Regions from separate parts of the Flavonifractor porci genome, predicted to be linked through region 1. Evidence: a T-box and tRNA genes for the amino acid it is inferred to sense, from the RefSeq annotation. Region 1 holds a T-box; the other holds one or more tRNA genes.
What was found. The T-box of region 1 lies ahead of ileS (isoleucine--tRNA ligase). A T-box ahead of a tRNA ligase gene usually reads a tRNA of that ligase, here a tRNA-Ile.
Positions count from the first base shown of each region.

Region 2: it encodes a tRNA-Ile, which carries the amino acid that the T-box ahead of ileS (isoleucine--tRNA ligase) is inferred to sense. The anticodon was not compared.

Region 1 is NZ_JBBHLB010000011.1:61,625-75,830, forward strand. It holds gene lspA (signal peptidase II) at 1-412, opposite strand, end outside; gene ileS (isoleucine--tRNA ligase) at 559-3,354, opposite strand; T-box leader at 3,548-3,766, opposite strand; gene WHJ28_RS10920 (VOC family protein) at 3,847-4,206, opposite strand; gene WHJ28_RS10925 (DivIVA domain-containing protein) at 4,278-5,006, opposite strand; gene WHJ28_RS10930 (cell division protein SepF) at 5,295-5,804, opposite strand; gene WHJ28_RS10935 (YggS family pyridoxal phosphate-dependent enzyme) at 5,829-6,536, opposite strand; gene WHJ28_RS10940 (biotin/lipoyl attachment domain-containing protein) at 6,614-7,900, opposite strand; gene hfq (RNA chaperone Hfq) at 7,915-8,151, opposite strand; gene mutL (DNA mismatch repair endonuclease MutL) at 8,585-10,582, opposite strand; gene WHJ28_RS10955 (CPBP family intramembrane glutamic endopeptidase) at 10,682-11,383, opposite strand; gene mutS (DNA mismatch repair protein MutS) at 11,413-14,010, opposite strand; gene WHJ28_RS10965 (transposase) at 13,995-14,206, opposite strand, start outside.
Region 2 is NZ_JBBHLB010000033.1:115-5,013, reverse strand. It holds rRNA gene WHJ28_RS16390 (16S ribosomal RNA) at 1-1,431, shown strand, start outside; tRNA gene WHJ28_RS16385 (tRNA-Ile) at 1,651-1,727, shown strand; tRNA gene WHJ28_RS16380 (tRNA-Ala) at 1,741-1,816, shown strand; rRNA gene WHJ28_RS16375 (23S ribosomal RNA) at 2,096-4,899, shown strand, end outside.

The DNA of each region.
Region 1 (14,206 bases):
AGAAGGCAATGCCGCCGCACACGATGCAGATATCCGCCACATTGAAGATGGGGAAGTTCATAAACAGAGTCTGGAACATGTCGGTGACATAGCCCAGGAAGAGCCGGTCAATGAGGTTGCCCACCGCACCCGCCAGCACCAGGGCCAGGGAGACCATGCCGAAGGGGTGGTTGAAGGTTTTTCTGACCATCAGCACGATGATGAGGATGGAGGCAGCCGTCGAGATCAGGGTGAGAATCCAGGTGTGTTCTTCAAAGATGGAGAAGGCCGCGCCGGTGTTCTGGTAGTAGGTCAGCTGGAGGATGTGGGGCAGAAAAGGGACCCCCTCCCCCAGGGGGATGTTGGCCCGGACCAGGAATTTCACCAGCTGGTCCAGCACCACCAGAGCGGCGGCCAAAATGGCGTAGAGCATAGTTTTAGGCTCCTTTGACAAATCGTTCTCTTCATTGTAACATGGACGGCCCCGATGGGCAAGCCTTTGGTGGAGGTGCAGAAAGGACCCAACTGCAAAAAAGGACGCCGCAGAAGCGGCGTCCTTTTTGATGTTTCAGGTTACAATTATTCCCCAACAACAGCGGCGCAGCGGGGGCACAGCTCGGCGTGATGGCCGTCGGTGCCGATGGCGTCGTTGTGGTTCCAGCAGCGGGGGCACTTGGGGGCCTCGGACAGCTTGACGGCGATGGTGCAGGGGATGAGGCACTCCTGGTTCTTCTCCCCCTCCACACTGTCGGTGGTGACGGTGACCTTGGACACGATGCACAGGGAGGCCAGGTCCACGTCCTTCAGGAAGGCGGCGTCCTCAGCAGACACGGAGACAGTCACCTCGGTGTCCTGGGCCTTCTTGAACACGCCGGCGTTGCGGGCGTTCTCCAGGGCCTTGTTGACGGCGTCACGGAGAGCCACCAGCTTGGCCCAGCGGTCCTTGGAGCCCTCGTCCAGAGCGAAGGCGGCGTTGTCCTCGGGCATATCATTGAGCAGCACGCTCTCGGCGTCCACGCCCTTGGCGTGCTTCATGGCGTGCCAGATCTCGTCGGAGGTGAAGGCCAGGATGGGGGCCACCAGGCGGGTCATGCCGTCCAGGATATAGTAGAGGGCGGTCTGGGCGGAGCGGCGCTCGGCCTCGCTGCCGCAGTACAGGCGGTCCTTGATGATGTCCAGGTAGAAGTTGGACATATCCACCACGCAGAAGTTGTAGATGGCGCGGTACACACCGTGGAACTCGTAGCGGTCGTAGGCGGCCCGGACGTTCTTCACCAGCTCGTTGAGGCAGTGGAGGGCGTAGCGGTCCAGGTCCATCAGTCTCTCAACCGGCACCAGGTTGGCGTCAGGATCGAAGTCGCACAGGTTGCCCAGCATATAGCGGGCGGTGTTGCGGATCTTCAGGTAGGCCTGGGAGAGCTGCTTCATGATGTCCTTGGAGATACGCATATCCTGGGTGTAGTCGGCGGAAGCCACCCACAGGCGGAGCATATCGGCGCCGTACTCCTTGATGACCTCATCGGGGGACACGGCGTTGCCCAGGGACTTGTGCATGGCCTTGCCCTCGCCGTCCACGGTCCAGCCGTGGGTGGCGATCTGCTTGTAGGGGGCCACGCCGTTGACGGCGATGGAGGTGAGCATGGAGGACTGGAACCAGCCGCGGTACTGGTCGCCGCCCTCCAGGTACAGGTCGGCGGGATACTTCAGGTAGGGACGCTCTGCGGCCACGGCAGCCCAGGTGGAGCCGGAGTCGAACCACACGTCCATGATGTCGGACTCCTTGGAGAAGTGAGTCTTACCGCACTTGGGACATACGAAGCCCTGGGGCAGCAGATCCTTGGGCTCACGGTCGAACCACACGTTGGAGCCGTGCTGGCGGAAGAGGTCGGCCACATGGGCGATGGTCTCGGGGGTGACGATGTCCTCACCGCAGTCATCGCAGTAGAAGATGGGGATGGGCACGCCCCACACGCGCTGGCGGGAAATACACCAGTCGTTGCGCTCGGAGATCATGGAGATCATGCGCTCCTTGCCCCACTCAGGCTTCCACTGGATGTCGTCGCAGGACTTGACGGCGGCGTCCTTGATGGCGTCCACGGAGCAGAACCACTGCTCGGTGGCACGGTAGATGATGGGGTTCTTGCAGCGCCAGCAGTGGGGGTAGGAGTGGGTGATCTGCTCCTTGGCCACCAGGAAGCCTTCCTTCTCCAGGTCCTCCACCACCATGTCGTTGCCCTTGGCGTAGAACTGGCCGTTGTAGCGCTCGTCGGTCATGACACCCTTGGCGTTGACGGGCACGGGCACGCCGATGTTGGTGAGGCCAGCCTTGTCGTACTGCTGGCAGATCTGGAAGTCCTCGGCGCCGAAGCCGGGGGCGGTGTGGACGCAGCCAGAACCGGCGTCCAGGGTGACGTGCTCGCCGTTGAGGATGACGGACTCCCGGTCAAACAGGGGGTGCTTGGCGGTCATCAGCTCAAACTCAGAGCCCTTCAGCTCGGCCAGCACCTTGCAGGCCTCATAGTCGATGTGGGCGGCCTTGCACACGCTCTCGGCCAGGTCCTTGGCCAGCACGTACACGTCGCCGCTCGGCACCTGGAGCAGCACGTAGTCGAACTCGGCGTTCAGGCAGATGGCGAAGTTGCCGGGGATGGTCCAGGGGGTGGTGGTCCAGATCACGAAGTAGGTGCGGCTCAGGTCGGCGTACTGGCCCAGCTTGCCCTTGTCGTCCTTGACAGGGAACTTGACGAAGATGGTGGTACAGGGGTCGTCGGCGTACTCGATCTCGGCCTCGGCCAGAGCGGTCTGGTCGGCGGGGCACCAGTACACGGGCTTCATGCCCTTGTAGATCAGGCCCTTCTCAGCCATCTTGCCAAAGACCTCGATCTGCTTGGCCTCAAACTCGGGCAGCAGGGTGATATAGGGGTTGTCCCACTCGCCCAGCACGCCCAGGCGCTTAAACTGCTCGGTCATCTTGGCGATGTAGCCCTCGGCGTACTCCCGGCACTTGGTGCGGAACTGGGCGGTGGTCATCTCGTCCCGCTTGACCTTCTTGTCCTTGAGGACGGCGGACTCGATGGGCAGGCCGTGGGTGTCCCAGCCGGGGACGTAGGGGGCGTAATGGCCGGTCATGTTCTTCTCTTTGACGATGATGTCCTTGAGGATCTTGTTCAGGGCGGTGCCGATGTGGATGTTGCCGTTGGCGTAGGGCGGGCCGTCGTGGAGGACGAAGGTGGGCTTGCCGTCGTTACGCCCCACCATCTTGTTGTAGAGGTCGTGGTCGTACATCTCCTGGAGCATATCGGGCTCGCGCTTGGGCAGGCCTGCCCGCATGGGGAAGTCGGTCTGGGGCAGGTGGACAGTCTGGTTGTAGTCCATGATGGTTCTCCTTTATGTTGAAATTAAAATAACGCATGGGGAAAACCTTCTCCCCCCAGGGGAGAAGGTGGGCCAGGGGGCCGGATGAGGGGGCGCAGGCAAGGGGGAACCCCTCATCAGTCAGCCTGCGGCTGCCAGCTTCCCCCCACAGGGGGGAAGCCAGAGACAGGCAAACAAAAAGCGCCTTCGTCTCTTAAGAGACAAAGGCGCACACCTCTGCGGTACCACTCTCATTGTTCCGGGCATACCGGAACCACTCGACAGCCTGTAACGGGGCCAGCCGGGGCCGCTTACTCAGTTCGGCGGCCATGCTCAGAGGTGATTTTCCCGGCCCGTCCTGTCCGCCTTGCACCAAAATGGCGGCTCTCTGCGCAGGGTTGGGGGCGGTACTCGTCCTCGTCACAGCATGTTACAGATGAAAATCACTGGGAGACGCCCTTTTTCGGCGTCTCCCAGTATCTTACCCGTTTGCAGGGCTTCTGTCAAGGGGTTTTACCCCTTTTGCATCAGCTGAACGGTAAGTCCGTCCGGACCGGTGAGGAAACAGAAGCGGACCCCCGGATGGGGCTCACGGATGGGGCTGGGGTTCAGTCCGGCGACCTCCGCCCGGGCCCGCTCCCCGTCCAGGTCGGCCACGGCGAAGCCCAGGGACAGGCCGGCATAGCGGACGTCAGAGCGGCCGGCGCCCTGGATCAGCTCCACGGCGGTCTCCCCCTCCCCGCCGGAGAGGAAGGCAAAGTGGGCGTCGCCCATGGAAAACCGGCGAAGGACCTTCAGCCCGGTCCAGTTTTCCAGAAAGGAGACGGAAGCCTCCAGATCGGTGACGTAAAGGGTGGTGTGCAGATAGTGCATGGTCATACCTCCAGATAAAAAAGAGGCGCCGTGGAAAACCGCGGCGCCTTCCGTCATGGTTTGTGAGTGGTTCAGCGGATCTCGTAGTCCTTGCCGAACTGCAGGTTATCAAAGTCGATACGGCGGGTGGGCTCCTCCACCACGTCATCCTCGTCCTCCTCCGCAGGGGCGGCGGGGGCCTTCCGGCCGCTGAGTTCCATCAGCTCATCGTACAGGCTGCTCTCCTTGGCGCCCTCGGGGGCGGACAGGTCGGTGGTGTCCTCCTCCTGCTCCTTCTGGATGATCCGCTCCACATTCTCCTCAATGTCCCGGGCGGTGTCCCCCACCGGGTCCACGGATACAGGGGCGGCGGCGGTCACTTTAGACAGGCCGCTGAGGAAGTCCATCTCGTGCTGGTGGAGCTCCTTGAGCTTGCCCACATAGGCGGCGGTGGACTGCTGGGCGGCCACCAGGCGCATCTGCTCGTCCCGGATGGACTGCTGCAGCTCGGCAATGCGGGCCTTTGCGTCGGCCTCGGCGTTCTGCATCAGCTGGCTGCGCTTGGTCTCGGCCTCGGCCACCAGATCGTCCGCCATCTTCTGGGCGGTCATCAGGGCCTTGCGCATGGCGTCCTCGGTGGAGCGGTACTCCTCCACCTTCTCCACCAGCACCTTCATCTTGGCCTTCAGGGTGGCGTTTTCCTTGTAGAGGGTGGTGTAATCCGCCGTCAGGATATCCAGAAATTCGTCCACCATCGACATATTATATCCGTTAAACGCCTTGGTAAAGGCGTGTTCCGAAACTTCCTGCGGCGTAAGCATAGGTTGATTCCCCCTGATTTTTTGTGTCTTATACAGATTTTTGAAGGGGCGGGTCTGGGACCCGCCCGGCGGCTATGTTAGAAATACAGCCCGTTGTTCTCCAGCTCGTCGATGAGATCGCCCAGAATGTCCGCCCCACCCGATGCTGCGTATCGTGCGGGGACCCCGTTTTTAAATCTGCTCGGGCGAAATGAATTCGCCCGGCATCAAGGTTTTTGCTGCGCAAAAACGCTTGGGACGCCGGACTCCCGGCGGGACAACGTGGACGTTGTTCTCCAGAGACCGGGTTTAGAAATACAGCCCGTTGTTCTCCAACTCATCAATGAGATCGCCCAGGATGTCCACGTTGTAGGGCGTGATGATGTAAGTGGAGATGGCCACCTTCTTGATCTTGCCCTCGTTGGCGTAGGCCACGCCGGACAGGAAGTCCAGCAGGCGGCGGGCAATGTCCTTGTTGGTGGACTCCAGGTTGAGGACCACGGTGCGCTTTTCGCGCAGATGGTCGGCGATCTCGCTGGCGTTCTCAAAGCGCTCGGGCTTCACCAGCACCACCTGCAGCTGGGTGGTGGTGTGGATGTTGACCACCTTGTTGCTGCGGCGCTCGTTATCCAGGGAATAGAGGCTGCCGGTGGACTCGGAAACGGCCTGGCTCTTGGCGCTCTTGCGCTCCAGACGGTCGCCGCCGGTGCGGTCCATCCGCTCACTGCGGGAGACAGGCTCGAAGTCGTCCTCGTAGTCGTCCTCCGGCTCGTCCTCATAGGGGCGGGCCAGCCGCCGCAGCTCATCAAACAATCCCATATTCGGTTACCTCCTGAATCATAATCAAGCTTTATGCATGGGAGGGCGGGGGCCGAACAGGGCGGTGCCTACGCGCACCAGGGTAGCGCCCTCGCGGACGGCGTCCTCATAATCGCCGCTCATTCCCATAGAAAGACAGTCGATTGTGGTTCCATTATCCGACATCTTGTCTCTTATGTCAACAAAAAGCTGACGCATTTTTGCAAAAAAGGGCCGGTTTCCGTCCGGTCCCTCCGCCACCGGAGGGATGGCCATCAGTCCCCGCAGATTCACATGGGGGCAGGCGGCCGCTTTCTGGGCCAGAGCGGGCAGCTGGTCGGGGGAAATGCCGCTTTTGGACTCCTCCCCGCCGATGTTGATCTCCAGCAGGATGTCCTGCACCAGGTCCAGCTTGGCGGCCTGAGCCTCGATGGCGTCCAGCAGGTGCTCCGAGCCTACCGACTCAATGAGATCCACCCGGCCCACCACCTGTTTGACCTTGTTGGTCTGGAGATGGCCGATGAAGTGAAGGGCGGCCCCGGCATAGGCGTCGTCATCCAGATGGGCGGTCATCTCCTGGACCCGGTTCTCTCCGCAGATGGTGACGCCGGCGGCGATGGCCTGCCGGATGGTATCCGAGGTCTGAACCTTGGTGGCGGCCACCAGGGTGATCTCGGACGGGTCCCGGCCCACCTCACGGGCCGCGGCGGCGATGTTGGCCTTGACCTGCGCTACTTTCTCTTCCAGGGACATGATAGGCACCTCCAAAAAATACACACATAATAAGGCAAAACCGCCTGCGCGTCTTGGGCGCAGAGGGATCGTCCAAACTAATCAATGACCTTGCCGTCATACAGCTGGCCGGAGGAGATGATGATCTGGTCGCCCGCCCGCAGGGCCTTTTTGGCCTGAGAGGGGGCGGAGTCGGTGACAGGGGTCACCAAAAGGTAGTTTTCCTCCTCGGCCACCACCTGTACCTGCTTGCGTTCAGCCCGCTGGCCCACCAGAGCGTAAACGCAGGTCATGTTGACCTGCTTTTCTTCCCCGGTCTCGCTGTCGGTGACGGTCTGCTGCTCCACCCGCAGGGCCTCCTTGGGCAGGCGGATACCCGAGGTGGTGTCAAAGACCAGTTCCACGGTCTGCCGCCGCAGCAGGGTGGTGTCGGACAGGAACTTGTCGGTGGACAGCACCGCCACCACCTGCCCGTCGGCCGGGTCGCCCAGCCGCTCCACCTTCATGTACACCTCTCCCGACCAGTCCCGGGAAAAGCGGACGGTGATGCTCCGCCCCTCCACCAGCCGGGCGGCGTCCGCCTCCGGCAGGGTGCAGGCAAAGTACCAGGTGGAGTTGGTGATGAGCTTACCGATGGCGGAGGTGTCCTCCGCCGGCTTCTGGCTGGACAGGTCCTTCAGCTGGGCGGGGGTGAGGGTCTCCAGCATGGCCGGAGTAATCAGGCTTTCATATCCGTCCACCAGACCGGAAAAGGTGCCCGACTGGGCGGCAGTCACCCGGCTGGTGCTCTGGGAGGCCTGGGCCGTAAGGGAAGCGATCTGGGCATTGACGCTGTCCAGAGAGGCCTGGAGGGCGGCGGTGGAATCCTCTCCCTCCGTACCAAAGGTGTAACTGCGCTTGTAAACCAGGCTCTTCAGGTCCATGGTCTGGCTCTCCAGCCCGGTAAGGTCGCCGGAGGCGGCCGCTCCCCGCAGGTTGGCGATGGAATCGGCCACCCGGTCGCTGAGCTGGGCGGAGTCGCCGCTGCCGCCGGTCTGAGCCAGGGCATATTCCAGCTGCTCCTGCTCCAGCATCAGCTGCTGGAGGGTGGACCGCTGGGCAAGGCCGGCGTCGCTCTGGTAGAGCAGGGCCACCGTCTCGCCCCGGCTCACCTTCTCTCCCTCCTGGGGCAGGACCTCCACCGTGCCCCCCTGGCCGGGCAGGACGGTCTCCTGCCGGACCAGAAAGCCGGTGGTCTCCACACTGTCGCTGACGGTATAGGTATAGGCCAGCACCGTGGGATAGAGTTCCCGCAGGCTGCGCAGGGCGGAGACCCCGATGGAAATAAGTACCGCGGCCAGTACCAGCAGCATCACGATGCGGGCATTCAAAGAACCTTGCTTCATAGGCGCTCCTTTGGTCAGTCGCCACGCTCCTCCCGCTCCAGAGAGACGGCCCGTTCGGGCACAATGGTGGAGATGGCGTGCTTGTAGATCACCTGCTGCTTGTCCCCCGTCATAAGTACCACCACAAAGGCGTCATAGCCCACGATCTGGCCTTTCAGCTGATAGCCGTTCATCAAAAAGGTGGTGACGTTGGCATGGGTCCGCCGGGCGCGGAGCAGGAACAGGTCTTGCAGGTTGGGTGTCTTTTGCATATGGATGCACTCCTTTTTCTCTGAGATACATCCAATATATACCAATTGCTGGAAATGTTTTGTCGGATGTTGGGGAAGGGAGCACATTTCCCGGGACGAGTTTACATACCTGCCTTCCCCCTCGGGAGGAAGGTGGCCCGCAGGGCCGGATGAGGGGGCGTGGGTAAGAAGGAACCCCTCATCAGTCAGCCTATGGCTGCCAGCTTCCCCCCACCGGGGGGAAGCTTACGCCCGTCCGAATCGCTTCTCAATCTGCTGGCGGGTCAATTCTATCGCAACCGGCCTGCCATGGGGGCAATACTTGTGCCCCAGCGGGCAGGCCCGCCGGGGACCCCCGATGATTTTACATCCTCGGGCGAAGTGAATTCGCCCTGCGGCAAGGTTTTGCTGCGCAAAACGCTTGGACGCGCCGACGGCGCGCACAAGGTCAAGTTTATGCTCTGCCGAACCGTTTTTCAATCTGTTGGCGGGTCAATTCTATCGCAACCGGCCTGCCATGGGGGCAATACTTGACCGTGCCCGCCATGACGGCACGGGCTACCTTGAGCAGTTCGGCCTCCCCGTTTTTCTGGCCCCCCTTGATGGCCGCCTTGCAGGCCATGGTGTGGAGGAGGGCGTCCCGGGCGCTGTCCGGGTCGGCGGTGCCGCAGGTAATGAGCCTGCCCGCCAGCTCCAGCAGCACGTCGGGAATGGCGGCGGCGTCCACGTCGTCGGGGGCGGCGCGCACGATGATGGCCCCGCCGCCAAAGTCCTCCGCCTCAAAGCCAAAGCGCTCCAGCAGGGGCAGCTGAGCCAGCAGCGCGGCCCCCTCCTCCGCCGGAGGGGTAAAGACCACCGGGGTCAGGAGGGTCTGGACCATGGGGGTGTACCCCGCCGCCTTCAGGCGGTCAAAGTTCATCCGCTCATGGGCGGCGTGCTTATCGATGAGGAGCACCTTGTCCCCCTGCTCCACGATGATGTAGGTGTTTAAGACCTCCCCCGCCATGCGCCAAGGTGTTTCTTCCGGCTCAGGTTGGATGGGAGTCTGGGGCTCCACAGGGGGGACGGTGGGAGTGGGTTCCTTCTCGACCGTAGGGGCGACCCTTGTGGTCGCCCGCGGAGCCTCGGGAGATACCTCCACAGGCGGGGTGGTTTTGGCCGGGATGGGCCGCTCCGGGACCGTAGGGGCGCACAGTGTGCGCCCGCCGTCGGACAGGGCGGTGGAGGGACTCCCGGGCGCGCGCTGCGCGCCCATACAGGCGGGGGCCGCCTGCACAGGCTGAGCGGTTTGGGCAGGCCGGGCGGTAAAATCATGGAGGGCCAGGGACGACGCGGGCTTGCTTGCCGTCTTGCGGAACTGCTCCGCCGTCATGGTGCGGAAGGTGGTCTGGTGGGGGGGCACCGTGTCCTGGGCCGCCTTGGGAGCCAGCCGGGGGCTGTCCCCCAGGGCGGAGGGCCGGGACCGGTCAGCCTCCAGGGTGGATTTTACGGCGTAATACACCGCGTCAAACACCTTTTTATCGCTGCCGAACTTGACCTCCTGCTTGGTGGGGTGGACGTTCACGTCCACGGCGTTGAGCTTGGTGGTGAGATGGAGGACGCAGCCGGGGAACTTGCCCACCATCTTCTGGTTGGCGTAGGCCTCCTCCAGGGCGGCCATCATGGTGCGGCTCTTTACATACCGGCCGTTGACGAAGAAGTGCTGATAGCCCCGGGTGCCCCGGCAGCAGGTGGGCAGGGACACAAAGCCGGTGACCGTCATATCCTCCCCGGAGCCCTTCACCGGGGTAAAGCCCAGAGCCAGGTCACGGCCCAGCACGGCGTACAGGGCGGACTGGAGCTTGCCGTCGCCGGGGGTGAGCAGGTCCTGCTTGCCGTCCCGGAGGAACTTGATGCTCACCTCCGGGTGGGACAGGGCCAGCCGCTGGATCATGGCAAAGCAGGCGGCGCTCTCGGCGGAGTCCTTCTTCATGAACTTGAGCCGGGCGGGGGTGTTGTAAAACAGGTCCTTCACCACCATGGTGGTGCCCTGGGGACAGCCCGCCTCCTCCTGACTCACCACCACGCCTGCCTCCAGAGAGAGGGCGGTGCCCAGGGGGGCATCAGCGGGGCGGGTGAGCAGCTCCATCCGGGACACGGCGGAGATGGCGGCCAGAGCCTCGCCCCGGAAGCCCAGGGTGCCGATGGCCTCCAGGTCGTATTCGGTGCGCAGCTTGCTGGTGGCGTGGCGGAGGAAGGCGGTGGGGGCCTCGTCGGCGGCAATGCCGCAGCCGTTGTCGGTGACCCGGATCAGGGTCATGCCCCCGTGCTGGATCTCCACCGTCAGCTTGTCGGCCCCGGCGTCAATGGCGTTTTCCATCAGTTCCTTTACCACGGAGGCGGGCCGCTCCACCACCTCGCCGGCGGCAATCAGATCGGCCACATGGGAGTCAAGTTGTTGGATGTGAGGCATAGGATACCTGCTTTCTGAATGGAGAGATAACGGGCGGTCCGGGAGGCCCGCCCCTACATCGTTGGAAGTAGGGGGCGGCGTCCCCGACGCCCCGTGGGATCAGTGCAGCGCCCCCAGCAGCGTAAAAGCGTTGAGGGCCATATGGAGGGCGATGGCACTCCAGATGGAGCCGCCCCGGTCGTAGCACCAGGCCAGCGCCAGAGCCATGGGGGCATACTGGATCATCAACAGCAGATACCGCAGGTCCACCACCCCAAAGGCATACACAAAGGGGATGGCACAGTAGAAGGCGTAGAGGACCGCCGACAGCACATAGCCCAGAGGCCGGCTGTAATTGCGGACCGAGCCGAAGAGCAGTCCCCGGAACAGGGGCTCCTCCACCAGGGGCATGAGCACCACCAGGATAAAGACGGTGGCGGCGGGGGCGAAGTAGTATTGCTCGGGGTAGCTCATCAGGTTGGGGTTCTGCACCGGCAGGGGGATGAGGCCCACCAGGAAGGAGAGCACCTCGGCTCCCACCAGGCCGGTGACAAAGGCGAACAGGTTCTCCGGCAGCCAGTCCAGCAGCAGCCGGAAGCCGGTTTTCAGGAAGGACCAAAACACCAGGAAGATGAGGGAGGCAATGATGAGGTAGTACACCACGTTGGCCTCGGCCACCGGGAACTCCCCCTGATAGGAGCGCTGGACCCAGCCCATCAGCCAGGGAAAGAGAAACACATACAGGGCGAAAAAGACCCAGCCCCGGTAACATTCCGCCCGGGTGATCTGGGGCCGCCAGGGGCGGCGCCGTCCGGTGAGCATGGTGTGTTCCTCCTTTTTTGTGGTTGGTTTTATACCAGCTGCTTCAATTCAAAGAGCAGGTTCATGGCCTCAATGGGGGTGAGGGTGTTCAAGTCCACCGCCTGGAGCCGCCGGGCCACCTCGCCGCCCCCCATGTCCAGCAGGGACATCTGGTCGGTGGTCTGCGCCGCCGGGGCCTGGGGGGTCTGGATGCCTCCGGCCTCCAGCTCCTTCAGGATGTGGCGGGCCCGGGTGATGACCTTGTCGGGCACCCCGGCCAGCTTGGCCACCTCGATGCCGTAGCTCTGGTCGGCCCCGCCGGGGACGATCTTCCGCAGGAAGAGGATGTCGTCCCCCTTCTTCTTGGCGGCGATGTTGTAGTTCTTCACCCCGGGGATGACCCCCTCCAGGGCGGTGATCTCATGGTAGTGGGTGGCAAAGAGGGTCTTGGCCCCTAACCGCTTTTTGTCGGCGCAGTACTCCAGCACCGCACGGGCGATGGACATACCGTCGTAGGTGGAGGTGCCCCGGCCGATCTCGTCCAGGATGAGCAGGCTCTTGCTGGTGGCGTTTTTTAAGAGCTCCGCCACCTCGGTCATCTCCACCATAAAGGTGGACTGACCGGCGGACAGGTCGTCGCTGGCTCCAATGCGGGTGAATACCCGGTCCACGATGCCGATGCGGGCCGAGCGGGCGGGGACGAAGGAGCCCATCTGGGCCATCAGGACAATGAGGGCCACCTGGCGCATATAGGTGGACTTACCCGCCATATTGGGGCCGGTGATGATGGCCACCGTGTTGTCTTTCCCGTCCATCCGGGTGTCGTTGGGGACAAAGAGGGCATTTTTCAGCATCTTTTCCACCACCGGGTGGCGGCCCTCGGAGATGTCGATGGTGTCGGACAGGTCCACCTCGGGGCGGCAGTAGCCGTTCTCGGCGGCCACGGCGGCAAAGGAGGCCAGCACGTCCACCTGGGCCACGGCGGCGGCGGAGCGCTGGATGTCCCCCACCCGGGCGGCGGCCTGCTGCCGCAGGTCGCAGAAGAGCTGGTACTCCAGAGCGGTGACTCGGTCCTGGGCGGACAGGATCTCGTGCTCCAGGTCCTTCAGCTCCTGGGTGATGAACCGCTCGCAGTTGGCCAGGGTCTGCTTGCGGATGTAGTGCTCGGGCACCTGGTCGTAGTAGGACTTGGATACCTCGATGTAGTAGCCGAACACCTTGTTGAAGCCCACCTTCAGGCTCTTGATGCCGGTCTTTTCCTTCTCCCGGGCCTCCACAGCGGCCACCAGGTCCTTGCCGCCCGTGAGGATGTCCCGCAGCCGGTCCACCTCGGCGTTGTAGCCCGCCCGGATGAAGCCGCCCTCCCGGACGGAGAAGGGGGGCTCGTCCACAATGGCGGAGCAGATCAGCTCCCGCAGGTCGGGCAGGTCGTCCAGACTGGCGGACAGGGAGGTGAGCAGGGCGCCGGAGTAGGGGGAGAGCAGCTCCCGCAGCCGGGGCAGCTTGCCCAGGCCGGTGGCCAGGGCCATCAGATCCCGGCCTCCTGCGGTACCATACACGATGCGGCCGATGAGCCGCTCCAGGTCGGTGACCTCCCGGAGGGTGTTTTTCAGCTCGTCCCGGCCGATGGGGTCGCCCACCAGCTCCTCCACCGCGCCCAGACGGCGGCTGATGGCGCCGGGGGAGAGCAGGGGCCGCTCCATCCAGGTACGGATGAGCCGGTGGCCCATGGCGGTGCGGGTCTTGTCCAGCACCCACAGCAGGCTCCCCTTCTTCTCCTTGGAGCGGAGGGTCTCGGTGAGCTCCAGATTGCGCCGGGCGGTGAGGTCCAGCTCCATAAACTGGCCGGAGGTGTACCAGCTGAGGCTGGTGATGTGGGAGAGGTCGGTTTTCTGAGTTTCGTAGAGGTAGCTCAACAGGCCCCCCACCGCCTGGAGGGCGTGGTCGTCCCCCTGGGGCAGCTGGTCCAGACCGCTGGTGAACTGCTCCTCCACCAGGGAGCGGGCGGAATCAGGCCGGAAGCGGGCCTCCCCGCCGTTCTCGCACCGGCAGTCCAGCTTGCCCGTGAGAAAGTCCAGCAGGGCGGCGTCGCTGTAGGCCCCGTCGGACAGCATGGCCTCCCGGGGGGAGAAGCGGCCCAGCTCGTTGCACAGGTGCTCGGCGGCGTCGGGGCCGGTAAAGGAGGTGACGGAGATCTCGCCGGTGGAGATGTCGCAGAAGCACAGCCCCGATCCGGCAGAGTCCTCATAGATGGCGCAAATAAAGTTGTTGCGGCCCTCCTCCAGCATGGAGGAGGCGATGACGGTGCCGGGGGTGACGATGCGGATGATGTCCCGGTCCACCAGCCCCTTGGCGGTGGCGGGGTCCTCCATCTGCTCGCAGATGGCCACCTTGTAGCCCTTGGCGATGAGCCGGGCGATGTAGGCGTCGGCGCTGTGGTAGGGCACGCCGCACATGGGGGTGCGCTGATCCTCCGGCTTGCCCCGGTCCCGGGTGGTGAGGGTGAGATCCAGCTCCTTGGAGGCCAGCTTGGCGTCCTCCTGGAACATCTCGTAGAAGTCACCCAGCCGGAAAAAGAGGATGCAGTCCGGGTGGAGTTCTTTCATTTTGAGATATTGTTTCATCATGGGGGTCAGCTCGGACGGCATGGCGGGCGCTCCTTTTCTGTGACGGTATAGTAGCGATCCAGCTCCCATTTCTGGGGGTTCTGGTCGATATAGGTCCAAATGGTTTGAAAATCGTCGGTATTGCGGATAAGGTGGTCGTGGTAGCCCCGCTGCCAGACCGGTGCACCCCATGCTTTGGTCACCAAAGTCTTAAAGGAACGCACCACATTCGTCAGAG
Region 2 (4,899 bases), on a different contig from region 1:
GATTGAGTTACTTAGTGGCGGACGGGTGAGTAACGCGTGAGGAACCTGCCTCGGAGTGGGGAATAACAGTCCGAAAGGACTGCTAATACCGCATAATGCAGCTGGGTCGCATGACTCTGGCTGCCAAAGATTTATCGCTCTGAGATGGCCTCGCGTCTGATTAGCTAGTTGGCGGGGTAACGGCCCACCAAGGCGACGATCAGTAGCCGGACTGAGAGGTTGACCGGCCACATTGGGACTGAGACACGGCCCAGACTCCTACGGGAGGCAGCAGTGGGGAATATTGGGCAATGGGCGCAAGCCTGACCCAGCAACGCCGCGTGAAGGATGAAGGCTTTCGGGTTGTAAACTTCTTTTATTCGGGACGAAGAAAATGACGGTACCGAATGAATAAGCCACGGCTAACTACGTGCCAGCAGCCGCGGTAATACGTAGGTGGCAAGCGTTATCCGGATTTACTGGGTGTAAAGGGCGTGTAGGCGGGACTGCAAGTCAGATGTGAAAACTATGGGCTCAACCCATAGCCTGCATTTGAAACTGTAGTTCTTGAGTGCTGGAGAGGCAATCGGAATTCCGTGTGTAGCGGTGAAATGCATAGATATACGGAGGAACACCAGTGGCGAAGGCGGATTGCTGGACAGTAACTGACGCTGAGGCGCGAAAGCGTGGGGAGCAAACAGGATTAGATACCCTGGTAGTCCACGCCGTAAACGATGGATACTAGGTGTGGGGGGTCTGACCCCCTCCGTGCCGCAGTTAACACAATAAGTATCCCACCTGGGGAGTACGATCGCAAGGTTGAAACTCAAAGGAATTGACGGGGGCCCGCACAAGCGGTGGAGTATGTGGTTTAATTCGAAGCAACGCGAAGAACCTTACCAGGGCTTGACATCCCGGTGACCGGCCTAGAGATAGGCTTTCCCTTCGGGGCACCGGTGACAGGTGGTGCATGGTTGTCGTCAGCTCGTGTCGTGAGATGTTGGGTTAAGTCCCGCAACGAGCGCAACCCTTATTGTTAGTTGCTACGCAAGAGCACTCTAGCGAGACTGCCGTTGACAAAACGGAGGAAGGTGGGGACGACGTCAAATCATCATGCCCCTTATGTCCTGGGCCACACACGTACTACAATGGTGGTTAACAGAGGGAGGCAAAGCCGCGAGGTGGAGCAAATCCCTAAAAGCCATCCCAGTTCGGATTGCAGGCTGAAACCCGCCTGTATGAAGTTGGAATCGCTAGTAATCGCGGATCAGCATGCCGCGGTGAATACGTTCCCGGGCCTTGTACACACCGCCCGTCACACCATGAGAGTCGGGAACACCCGAAGTCCGTAGCCTAACCGCAAGGGGGGCGCGGCCGAAGGTGGGTTCGATAATTGGGGTGAAGTCGTAACAAGGTAGCCGTATCGGAAGGTGCGGCTGGATCACCTCCTTTCTAAGGAGACTTCAAGCAACCGAGAGTTGTTTGTAACGTCCTACGGTCAGCTTTCTGGAGCGGAGATGACTTTCACGTTGTTTAATTTAGAGGGCACACGCCCTGGGTACCCATTCAAAGCCCAACGAAGTGGGTTTGAATGGGGGAAGGAGACGCAAGGGAGCGAAGCGAGAAATAGCCCCGAGGCTGTTGCGAGTGGAGCGGACTTTGCGGCGACGCGGGCCCATAGCTCAGCTGGCTAGAGCGCACGACTGATAATCGTGAGGTCGGTGGTTCGAGTCCACTTGGGCCCACCACTTCTCTCTCGATGGGGGTATAGCTCAGCTGGGAGAGCACCTGCTTTGCAAGCAGGGGGTCGTCGGTTCGAGCCCGACTATCTCCACCACAATTCAATATCAGATCGAAGCACCTGGCAACAGATGTTTCGATCTGACCTTGAAAGAGGTTGGAAGTCAGCACCTTGAAAACTGAACAATGCAGATGGAAAGTATGAAGAGCAAGCAACAGAGGGCAATAACAGCAATGTTGTGGAACTTAAAGATAGAATGGCGAAAGCCGTTCTAGTGAATGGGTAAAACAATGTAGCCAATTGCAAAACTTCTGTGAGGCCTGCATAATTCATGATCGAATAGAGAACAGCTCAGAAATGAGACTGTTCTACTAAGGTCAAGCTATAAAGAGCGCAAGGGGAATGCCTTGGCATCAGGAGCCGATGAAGGACGTGACAAGCTGCGATAAGCTGCGGTGAGCTGCACATAAGCATTGACCCGCAGATTTCCGAATGGGGAAACCCGGCAGAGCAATACTCTGTCAGCGTGCGTTGAATCAAATAGGCGTACGTGGGGAACCGCCTGAACTGAAACATCTAAGTAGGGCGAGGAAGAGAAATCAACAGAGATTCCGCAAGTAGTGGCGAGCGAACGCGGAAGAGGGCAAACCGAAGGATTTATCCTTCGGGGTTGTGGACCGACACAACGGCAGGATAGGTTAGCCGAACGGTATGGGAAGGCCGGCCATAGCGGGTGAGAGCCCCGTAGGCGAAAACCGAATCCTGTTAGTCGAGTTCCAGAGTACCGCCGGACACGTGAAACCCGGTGGGAAACTGGGGGGACCACCCTCCAACCCTAAATACTACCTGATGACCGATAGAGGAGCAGTACCGTGAGGGAAAGGTGAAAAGGACCCCGGGAGGGGAGTGAAAGAGAACCTGAAACCTTGTGCTTACAAGCACTCAAAGCCCGTTAAAGGGTGATGAGGTACCTTTTGTAGAATGGTCCGGCGAGTTATTGTTACTGGCAAGCTTAAGGTATTCAGTACCGGAGGCGAAGGGAAACCGAGTGTGAACAGCGCGCATGAAGTCAGTGGCAATAGACCCGAAACCGGGTGACCTATCCATGGGCAGGTTGAAGTGGGGGTAAAACCCCATGGAGGACCGAACACACGCCCGTTGCAATGGTCGGTGATGACCTGTGGATAGCGGTGAAATTCCAATCGAACTCGGAGATAGCTGGTTCTCCCCGAAATAGCTTTAGGGCTAGCGTTAACTTAGATTACCGGAGGTAAAGCACTGAATGGGCTAGGGGCCGATAAGGTTACTGAACCCTATCAAACTCTGAATGCCGGATAATTGATGGTTAGCAGTCAGTCTACGTGAGATAAGTCTCGTGGACAAAAGGGAAACAGCCCAGACCCACAGCTAAGGTCCCAAAGATACGCTAAGTGGAAAACGATGTGGAGTTGCGAAAACAACCAGGATGTTGGCTTAGAAGCAGCCACTCATTAAAAGAGTGCGTAATAGCTCACTGGTCGAGTGACTCTGCGCGGAAAATATAACGGGGCTAAGCGTAACACCGAAGCTTGGGCTGCACAGCAATGTGCGGGGTAGGGGAGCGTCGTGTACGGGGTGAAGTCGTAGCGGAAGCAGCGGTGGACTTTACACGAGTGAGAATGCCGGAATGAGTAGCGAGAATTATGTGGGAATCATAATGGCCGAAAATCTAAGGTTTCCTGGGGAAGGTTCGTCCGCCCAGGGTAAGCCGGGAGCTAAGGCGAGGCCGAAAGGCGTAGTCGATGCACATACGGTTGAAATTCCGTAGCCACCGAACCTTAAGCACACTGACACATGGAGATAGCGGGACCCGGGCGTTGGTTGACCCGGGCGTAAGGGACCGAAATTAAGTAGGGAAGTCCGCGATGCTCTGTGGCGAGAAAAGGTGTGTGGTATGCTAAGGTGCCCGTACCGCAAACCGACACAGGTAGATGAGGAGAGAATCCTAAGGCCAACGGGAGAAGGGTTGTTAAGGAACTCGGCAAAATGACCCCGTAACTTCGGGATAAGGGGAGCCTCCTACGGGAGGCCGCAGCGAATAGGCCCAAGCGACTGTTTACCAAAAACACAGGTCTCTGCTAAATCGAAAGATGACGTATAGGGGCTGACGCCTGCCCGGTGCTGGAAGGTTAAGAGGAGATGTCAGGAGCAATCCGAAGCATTGAATCGAAGCCCCAGTAAACGGCGGCCGTAACTATAACGGTCCTAAGGTAGCGAAATTCCTTGTCAGGTAAGTTCTGACCCGCACGAATGGCGTAACGATTTGGGCACTGTCTCAACAGCCCACCCGGCGAAATTGTTGTACTGGTGAAGAAGCCAGTTACCCGCAACTAGACGGAAAGACCCCATGGAGCTTTACTGTAGCTTAATACTGGAAATCGGTAAATCATGTACAGGATAGGTGGGAGACTTGGAAGCCAGGGCGTCAGCTTTGGTGGAGTCACCCTTGGGATACCACCCTTGATTTGCTGGTTTTCTAACCTGCGGCCGTGAATCCGGTCGGGGGACACTGTTAGGTGGGCAGTTTGACTGGGGCGGTCGCCTCCTAAAAGGTAACGGAGGCGCTCAAAGGTTCGTTCAGCACGGACGGAAACCGTGCAGTGAGTGTAAACGCATAAACGAGCCTAACTGCGAGACCGACGGGTCGAGCAGTAACGAAAGTTGGAGTTAGTGATCCGGCGGTATGCAAGTGGAAGTGCCGTCGCTCAACGGATAAAAGCTACCCTGGGGATAACAGGCTGATCTCCCCCAAGCGTCCACAGCGACGGGGAGGTTTGGCACCTCGATGTCGGCTCGTCACATCCTGGGGCTGAATTCGGTCCCAAGGGTTCGGCTGTTCGCCGATTAAAGTGGCACGCGAGCTGGGTTCAGAACGTCGTGAGACAGTTCGGTCCCTATCTGTTGCGGGCGTAAGAGATTTGAAGGGAGCTGTCCTTAGTACGAGAGGACCGGGATGGACGTACCTCTGGTGCACCAGTTGTTCTGCCAAGGGCATGGCTGGGTAGCTATGTACGGACGAGATAAACGCTGAAGGCATCTAAGCGTGAAACTCCCCCTAAGATTAGATCTCTCATCCTTCGGGAGTAAGGCACGTCGTAGACTATGACGTTGATAGGTCGGAGGTGGAAGCGCGGTAACGC